2 regions of the Xanthomonas hyacinthi genome follow, and region 2 is predicted to be linked to the other one. Evidence: riboswitches for the same ligand, from Rfam matches in the RefSeq annotation. Region 2 holds a riboswitch; the other holds the start of a gene.

Region 1 (3,423 bases), 840 kb from region 2:
GCTCAGCGCGCCGCCGGCGCGTAGCGCAGGGTCAGCGCGTACTCGCGGCCCGGCTGGTTGTACCAGCTGATGGTCTGGTAGTCGCGATCGAACACGTTGCTGGCCTTGGCCTGCAGCGTCCAGTCCGCCGTGAACGCGTATTCCACGCGCAGGTCCACGGTGCCGTAGCCGGCCAGGCGCAGGCTGTTGGCCGCGTCGTCGTAGCGGTGGCCGCTGCCGAAGGCGGTGACGCCGAGCTTGACCGGGCCGAAGCCGCGGTCCACGTCCAGCCGCGCGGTGTCCTGCGCGCGTCGCGCCAGCCAGTTGTCGCGGTTGGCGCCGTCGCTGCGGTTGCGCGGATCGGTGTGGCTGAGTTGCGCCGACAGTTCCCAGCCGGCCAGCGTCGCGTAGCCGGTCAGCTCGGCGCCGCGGATCCGCGCTTCGTCCACGTTGACCGGCAGGAAGCTGGCGGCATCGTAGGAGATCAGGTCGTCGACCCGGGTCTCGTAGACGTTGAACGTCCAGTTCCAGCTGTCGGCGTACTGCGCCACGCCCAGGTTGCCGCTCTTGGACTTCTCCGGCTTCAGTTGCGGATTGCCGGCGAACGGGTAGTACAGGTCGTTGAAGGTCGGCGCCTTGAAGCCGGTGCCGAGGCTGGCGGTGAGCTTGAAGCCGCCGTCCAGCGCCAGGCCCCAGCCCAGGCTGCCGGTGGTGTGCTGGCCGAACTGCTCGTTGTCGTCGCTGCGCACGCTGGCCTGCACCTGCTGCGCGCCGAAGCGGCCCTGGTACTCGGCGAACACGCCGGTGTTGTCGCGCTGGTCGACGTCGTAGGCGGTGCTGCCGGTGACTTCCTCGCGCTGCCAGTCGGCGCCGGCGCTGAGTAGCTGGCCTTCTGCCAGGCCGAAGTCGCCCTGCAGCGAGGCGCTGTCGCGGCGGCTGTCGAAGGTGCTGACGAAGCTGCGGGTGCTGCTGCCGGGCGCGTGGTAGTAGCTGTCGGCCTGGTCGGTGTTGCGGCCGAGCTGCGCGGCCAGGTGCACGCGCGCGGACGGGGTCCAGTCGAGCTTGCCGCCGAACACCTGCTGGGTGTTGTCGGCCTCGTTGCCGGCGAACAGCGCATCGCCGTCGTACTCGTTGCGGCTGTCGATGTTCAGCGCCTGGCCTTCGATGCGCAGGCTGTCGCTCAGCGCATAGCCGCCGCGCGCGCTGAGCGAGGTGTTGCGGTAGCCGTCGCGGTCCGGCTGGTCGACATAGCAGCCGGCGAACAGGCTGGCCGAGCCGTTGCAGGCGTTGATGCCGTCGGTCTTCTGGTAGCCGCCCTGCACCGACAGCCAGCCGCGTTCGCCGCGGTTGCTGAAGCCGGCGCTGGCCTCGCGCAGGCCGTGGCTGCCGGCGCCCAGGCTCAGGTTCTGCTGCAGGCCCTGGCCGCCGCGGCGGGTGAAGATCTGGATCACGCCGCCGATCGCATCGGAGCCGTACAGGCTCGAGCGCGGGCCGCGCACGATCTCGATGCGCTCGATCTGGCTCAGCGGCAGGTCCTGGAACGCGGCCAGGCCGGCGCTGGCCGAGCCGATGCGCACGCCGTCCACCAGCACCAGCACGTGGTCCGATTCGCTGCCGCGCAGGCTCAGCGTGGTCAGCTTGCCCAGCCCGCCCTGGTTGGACACGCCGATGCCGGCGCGGCCCTGCAGCAGCTGCGCCAGCGACGTCGCCTGGCTGCGCTCGATCTCGGCGCGGTCGATCACCTGCGCCGGGACCACGCTGTCCTCCACCGAGATCTGGGTGCGGGTGGCGGTGACCAGGACCTGGTCCAGGTCGGTGGCGGCATCGGCGGCGAGCGCCAGCGAGGGCAGGGACAGGGCGGACGCGATCGCGACCGAAAGCAGGCGGGACGACATGGGGCAACTCCGGCGCGCGGGCGCGCTGTGACGGCGGTGGAGTCGCGAACGGAAGGTGCAGGCGGACGGCGTCGGACGCGGCGCGGCACGCCGCGACGCCCTCCGCATCGCAACCAGTGGACTGCAAGGCCGGTCTCCGGGCTGGCGATCTGGGAGTCGGCACTCCCGGCTGCGACGCCTTCCCATGCCCAAGGCACAGTGGCGCAAGTCGTCAGCGCGGATCGCTTACCGTTGCGGGGGCAGCGCCGGCCTTGTCGCAAGACGCACCGGCTTCCCGTTTCAACCTGCAGGCCGGAGCCGGCAGGTCACCTTGAAGCGGCGCGATTGTACGCGATCGCCGCTGTTGCGCGCGGATCAGTCGTCGTCGCGCTCGCTGGCGTGGCCGTCGGCGTCGCGTTCGTGGTCGTGCTCGGCGTCGTGCGCATGGCCGCCGGAGGCGTCGTGCGCGTCCTCGGCATAGGGCGTGTCGCTGCGGTCGCCGTCGCGGTCGAAATGGGTGGTGGCCACCGGTCCGGCCACCGGCAGGCCGCGCTGCGCCGGCAGCTGCGCCGTTGCGGCTTCCAGTTCGCCGAGCAGTTGCGTGCGCCGCGCCTCGGGCAGTTCCTGCCAGTGGCAGCCGGTCAGCGCCCCTTCCAGCGAATACAGCAGGTTGAGGCTGGGCTTGAAGCCGGCGCGCTTGACCTTCAGGAACGCGGCCACCGCACCGGCCGCAGCCAGATCCTCCTGCGTGCGCAGGCCGACCTGACGCAGCCAGGCCGCGCTCTTGGGACCGATGTTGCGCAGTCTCTCGGTGCTCATCGCCGGCTCATCGCAGCGCGTCGACGAAGACCAGGGCGATCGCCTCCAGGCCGTGCTGGTCGTCGGCGTCGAAGCGCGCCAGGTCCGGGCTGTCCAGATCGAACACGCCGATCAGCTCGCCGTCGCGCAGCAGCGGCACCACCAGCTCCGAGCGCGAGGCCGCATCGCAGGCGATATGCCCGGGAAAGGCCTCCACGTCGTCGATGCGCTGGGTCTGGCCAGTGCTGGCGGCGGCGCCGCATACGCCCTTGTGCAGCGGGATGCGCACGCACGCGGGCAGGCCCTGGAACGGCCCGACCACCAGCTCCTTGCCGTCGTACAGGTAGAAGCCGACCCAGTTCAACCGCGGCAGCGCGTGGTACACCAGCGCCGCCAGGTTGGCGGCATTGGCGATGCGGTCGGGTTCGCCGCTGACCAGGGCGCGGGCCTGGGCGAGCAGCTGGGCGTACTGTTCCGGCCTGCTGCCGGTGAGCGTAGAGGAAGCGAACATCGCGCGAGTCTAGCAGCGGCCGATGGCGGCCTGTGCGCCGGCGCCCGGCCCCGGCTATCCTGCGCGCCCGCGCCGCATGCGCCGACCTCGAGGATCCTGCCACGATGCGCTTCCCCGCTTTCTACGTCACCGGCACCGATACCGGCATCGGCAAGACCGTGGCCAGCACCGCGCTGCTGCATGCGCTGCGCGCGCGCGGCCAGGCGGCGGTGGGCATGAAGCCGGTCGCCAGCGGCTGCGAGCGCAGCACGGACGGCTGGC
Region 2 (3,423 bases):
CACATGTGGGTATGGATCTGGGTCGCGTCGCGCACCCCGGCGGCGGCGATGCGGAAGCACTGCACCGCCCAGTCCAGGTACGCCTGCCAGTCGGCGCGGCGCAGCGGCAGGCCTTCGCGGATCGCCGGCTCGTCGATCTGGATCACGCCGATGCCGGCGGCCTCCAGATCGCGCACCTCGTCGCGCAGCGCCAGCGCGATCTGCCGGCAGGTCTGCGCGCGTTCCTGGTCGTCGCGCACGAACGACCACTGCAGCACCGTCACCGGCCCGGTCAGCATGCCCTTCATCGGCTTGTCGGTCAGCGACTGCGCGTACTGGGTCCAGCGCAGCGTCATCGGCGCCGGACGCTGCACGTCGCCGTAGATGATCGGCGGCTTCACGCAGCGCGAGCCGTAGCTCTGCACCCAGCCATGCCTGGTGAAGGCGAAGCCGTCGAGCTGCTCGCCGAAGTATTCGACCATGTCGTTGCGCTCGAACTCGCCGTGCACCAGCACGTCCAGCCCGATCTGCTCCTGCGCGCGCACGCAGCGTTCGGTCTCCGCCGCCAGGAACGCGTCGTACTCGGCATCGCCGAGCTTGCCCGCCTTGTGCTGCGCCCGCGCCTGCCGCACCTGCGCGGTCTGCGGGAACGAGCCGATGGTGGTGGTCGGGTAGGCCGGCAGCCGCAGCGCCGCCTGCTGCGCATCGCGCCGCTGCGGATACGGCGATTGCCGGCGTCCGGCGTCCTCGCTCAGCGCCGCCACCCGCCGGGCCACGTCCGGGCGATGCACGCGCGCGGACGCGCGCCGCGTCGCCAGCGCCTCGCGCGCCGCGTCCAGCTCGGCCTGCGCATGCGGCAGCTCCTGCAGCGCGTCGGCCAGCGTGCGCAGCTCCTGCAGCTTCTGCCTGGCGAAGGCCAGCCATGTGGACAATTCGCGGTCCAGCGTCTTTTCCTGCTCCAGGTCCACCGGCACGTGCAGCAGCGAGCACGACGGCGCCAGCCACAGGCGCTCGCGGCCGACATGCCCGGCCGCGTAGCGCGCCAGGGTCAGCGCAGTGTCCAGCGGCGTGCGCCACACGTTGCGGCCGTTGACCAGCCCGGCCGACAGCACGCGCCCGGCCGGCAGCGCCTGCAGCACCGCGTCCAGCTGCGCCACGCCGCGCACCAGGTCCACGTGCAGGCCGTCCACCGGCAGCGCCGCGGCCAATTCCAGGTTGTCGCCCAGCTCGCCGAAATACGTGGTCAGCAGCAGCTTCGGCCGCGGCGCCTGGGCCAGGAACGCATAGGCGCGGCGATAGGCCTCGCGCGCGGCGGCGTCCAGGTCCAGCACCAGCGCCGGCTCGTCGATCTGCACCCAGTTGGCGCCGGCCGCGTCGAGCTGCTGCAGCAGTTCGGCGTAGACCGGCAGCAGGCTGTCCAGCAGCGCCCAGCGATCGCTGCCGTCCACGGTCTTGGACAGCAGCAGGAAGGTCACCGGCCCGATCAGCACCGGCCGCGTGGTGATGCCCAGCGCCTTGGCTTCCAGGAACTCGGCCAGCGGCTTGTCGCCGCGCAGGCGGAAATGCTGGCGCCGCGCCAGTTCCGGCACCAGGTAGTGGTAGTTGGTGTCGAACCACTTGGTCATTTCCAGCGCGTGCAGGTCCAGGCCGTCCTCCTGCGTGCCGCGCGCCATCGCGAAGTAGCCGGCCAGCGGATCGGCATCGGCCAGCGCGCGGTAGCGCTGCGGGATCGCATCGAACAGGAACGCGGTGTCGAGCATCGCGTCGTACAGGCTGAAGTCGTTGCTGGGCGGCAGCTCCACCCCGGCCTCGACCTGCAGCCGCCAGTGCCGCTGGCGCAGCTGCCGCGCCGTGTCTTGCAGGTTGGCGCCATCGGTGTCGCGGCGCCAGTAGCTTTCCAGCGCACGCTTGAGCTCGCGCCGCGCGCCGATGCGCGGGAAGCCCAGGTTGGTCACGATCGTCATTTGCGTTTCCTCATTGCGTTCATAGGCATTGAGGAACGAAGGAACCGCGCGCCGTCCGCCCGTTCGCACGGGACGCCCGCCACGCCAGCGACCTTCGCCCCCGCGGGCGAACCGGCGCCACGCGGGCAGGCGGAAGAACGTGGCGCGGCGCAGGGCCGCGGCACGGCTTCCGGCCGCCTCCCCGCGGAGACGCCAGGTCGAATCGGAGGACGCACAGGTCCTCCGGCCGGGGCCGGTATTCGGGCTGATGGACGAGCGCACCGTGCCGGCTGCGCGCCTACTGTCCGCCGCTTCCCAGGCCGGCATGCGCCGGCCCAGTGCCATTGACGGAGGTCGTTTCCATTCACCGCTGCGGGGCAGCTCCGGAATGGGCAGGCGCTTGCGGCGCCGGCCTTCACCGGATTCCCGTTTAAATCCATCCCTTCATCCGAATGAAGCGATGGATACCTTCGGCGAGCGCACGATAGGCCGGATGCGGCGGCGGGTCAAGCGACCTGTGGATTTGCGGGGGACGCGCCGGCGGCGCACAGCGAACGTGTAGTCTTTCCAAAACCTATGAACCGACGCTTCTCCTGCAGACGACAGCGCAGCACCGCACGGCCGCGCCCGATGCCGCTTTCACTCACGACTTCCGATGTGTCCGCGTGCTACGCCTCGCTGAGCCTGTCTGTCGTCCCAATGCTGGAACGGGTAGAAAGCATCGTATTTTCAATTGCTTAAGTTGGCCCGTGTGCAGCGCGTGCGCACTTCATCAACGACCAATAACTTATCCGTAAATAGTGTGACCTGTCGATGCGCGCCGCATTCGGCGCGGCGCCGGAGCGAGATCTTGGCGAAACGTGACGAGTCGTGGGTGGTCGCCGATGCGTTCTGGCGTCGTGTGGAGCCGCTGATTCCCGCACGCGCGACAGCGGACACGATCTACGTGCGCAAGCCGGATGCCGGCCGGCCACCGAAACCGGCTCGACTGGTATTTGAGGCCATCGTCGCCCGAGTCGAAGATAGGCGCTGATTTTGTTATCGCTACTTGATTCAACATTCGATGATTTCCTCTTCCCAACACGACTCTCATTGCCTCAGAGTGCCGCTGCTCTTCGGTTGATCCGATGCCGAACCGCTAAAAGCGCGCCAGCTACGATCAGCATTGCCACCGCCAACGCGACAAAAAATGCCGCGCCATGCGATGCCAGGAGCAGCGGACCAATGAAGGCGCTGGTGACTGCTCCCAGCCGTCCGACGCCAGCCGACAGGCCCACGCCGGTGGCGCGGATGGGCGTGGGATATATTTGGCCGGCAAGGACATAGATGGCCGCTTGGGTGCCTGGGATCAGCACGCCGGCGAAGAACAACGCGGCCAGAATGGGCACCGTCGTATCGACGCCTGGCGCCTGGGCCAGCAGCAGGATCAGGACAGCACAGGCGCTGCCGCCAACGCTCATGGCCACTAACGCAATGCGTGAACCAACACGTTGGACCAGGC

The links. Region 2 has a riboswitch for cobalamin ahead of metE (5-methyltetrahydropteroyltriglutamate--homocysteine S-methyltransferase). Riboswitches for the same ligand answer to the same signal wherever they lie in the genome.
Region 1: it holds a riboswitch for cobalamin, as region 2 does, so the genes downstream of both, btuB (TonB-dependent vitamin B12 receptor) here and metE (5-methyltetrahydropteroyltriglutamate--homocysteine S-methyltransferase) in region 2, are expected to answer to the same signal.

The regions. Positions count from the first base shown of each region.
Region 1 covers NZ_CP043476.1:1,253,392-1,256,814, reverse strand. The annotation lists gene btuB (TonB-dependent vitamin B12 receptor) at 3-1,874, opposite strand; cobalamin riboswitch at 1,985-2,202, opposite strand; gene FZ025_RS05745 (TfoX/Sxy family protein) at 2,229-2,672, opposite strand; gene FZ025_RS05740 (GAF domain-containing protein) at 2,680-3,162, opposite strand; gene bioD (dethiobiotin synthase) at 3,267-3,423, shown strand, end outside.
Region 2 covers NZ_CP043476.1:2,089,389-2,092,811, forward strand. The annotation lists gene metE (5-methyltetrahydropteroyltriglutamate--homocysteine S-methyltransferase) at 1-1,943, opposite strand, end outside; cobalamin riboswitch at 2,157-2,410, opposite strand; partial or broken gene FZ025_RS09450 (IS5/IS1182 family transposase) at 2,773-2,931, shown strand; gene FZ025_RS09455 (MFS transporter) at 3,020-3,423, opposite strand, start outside.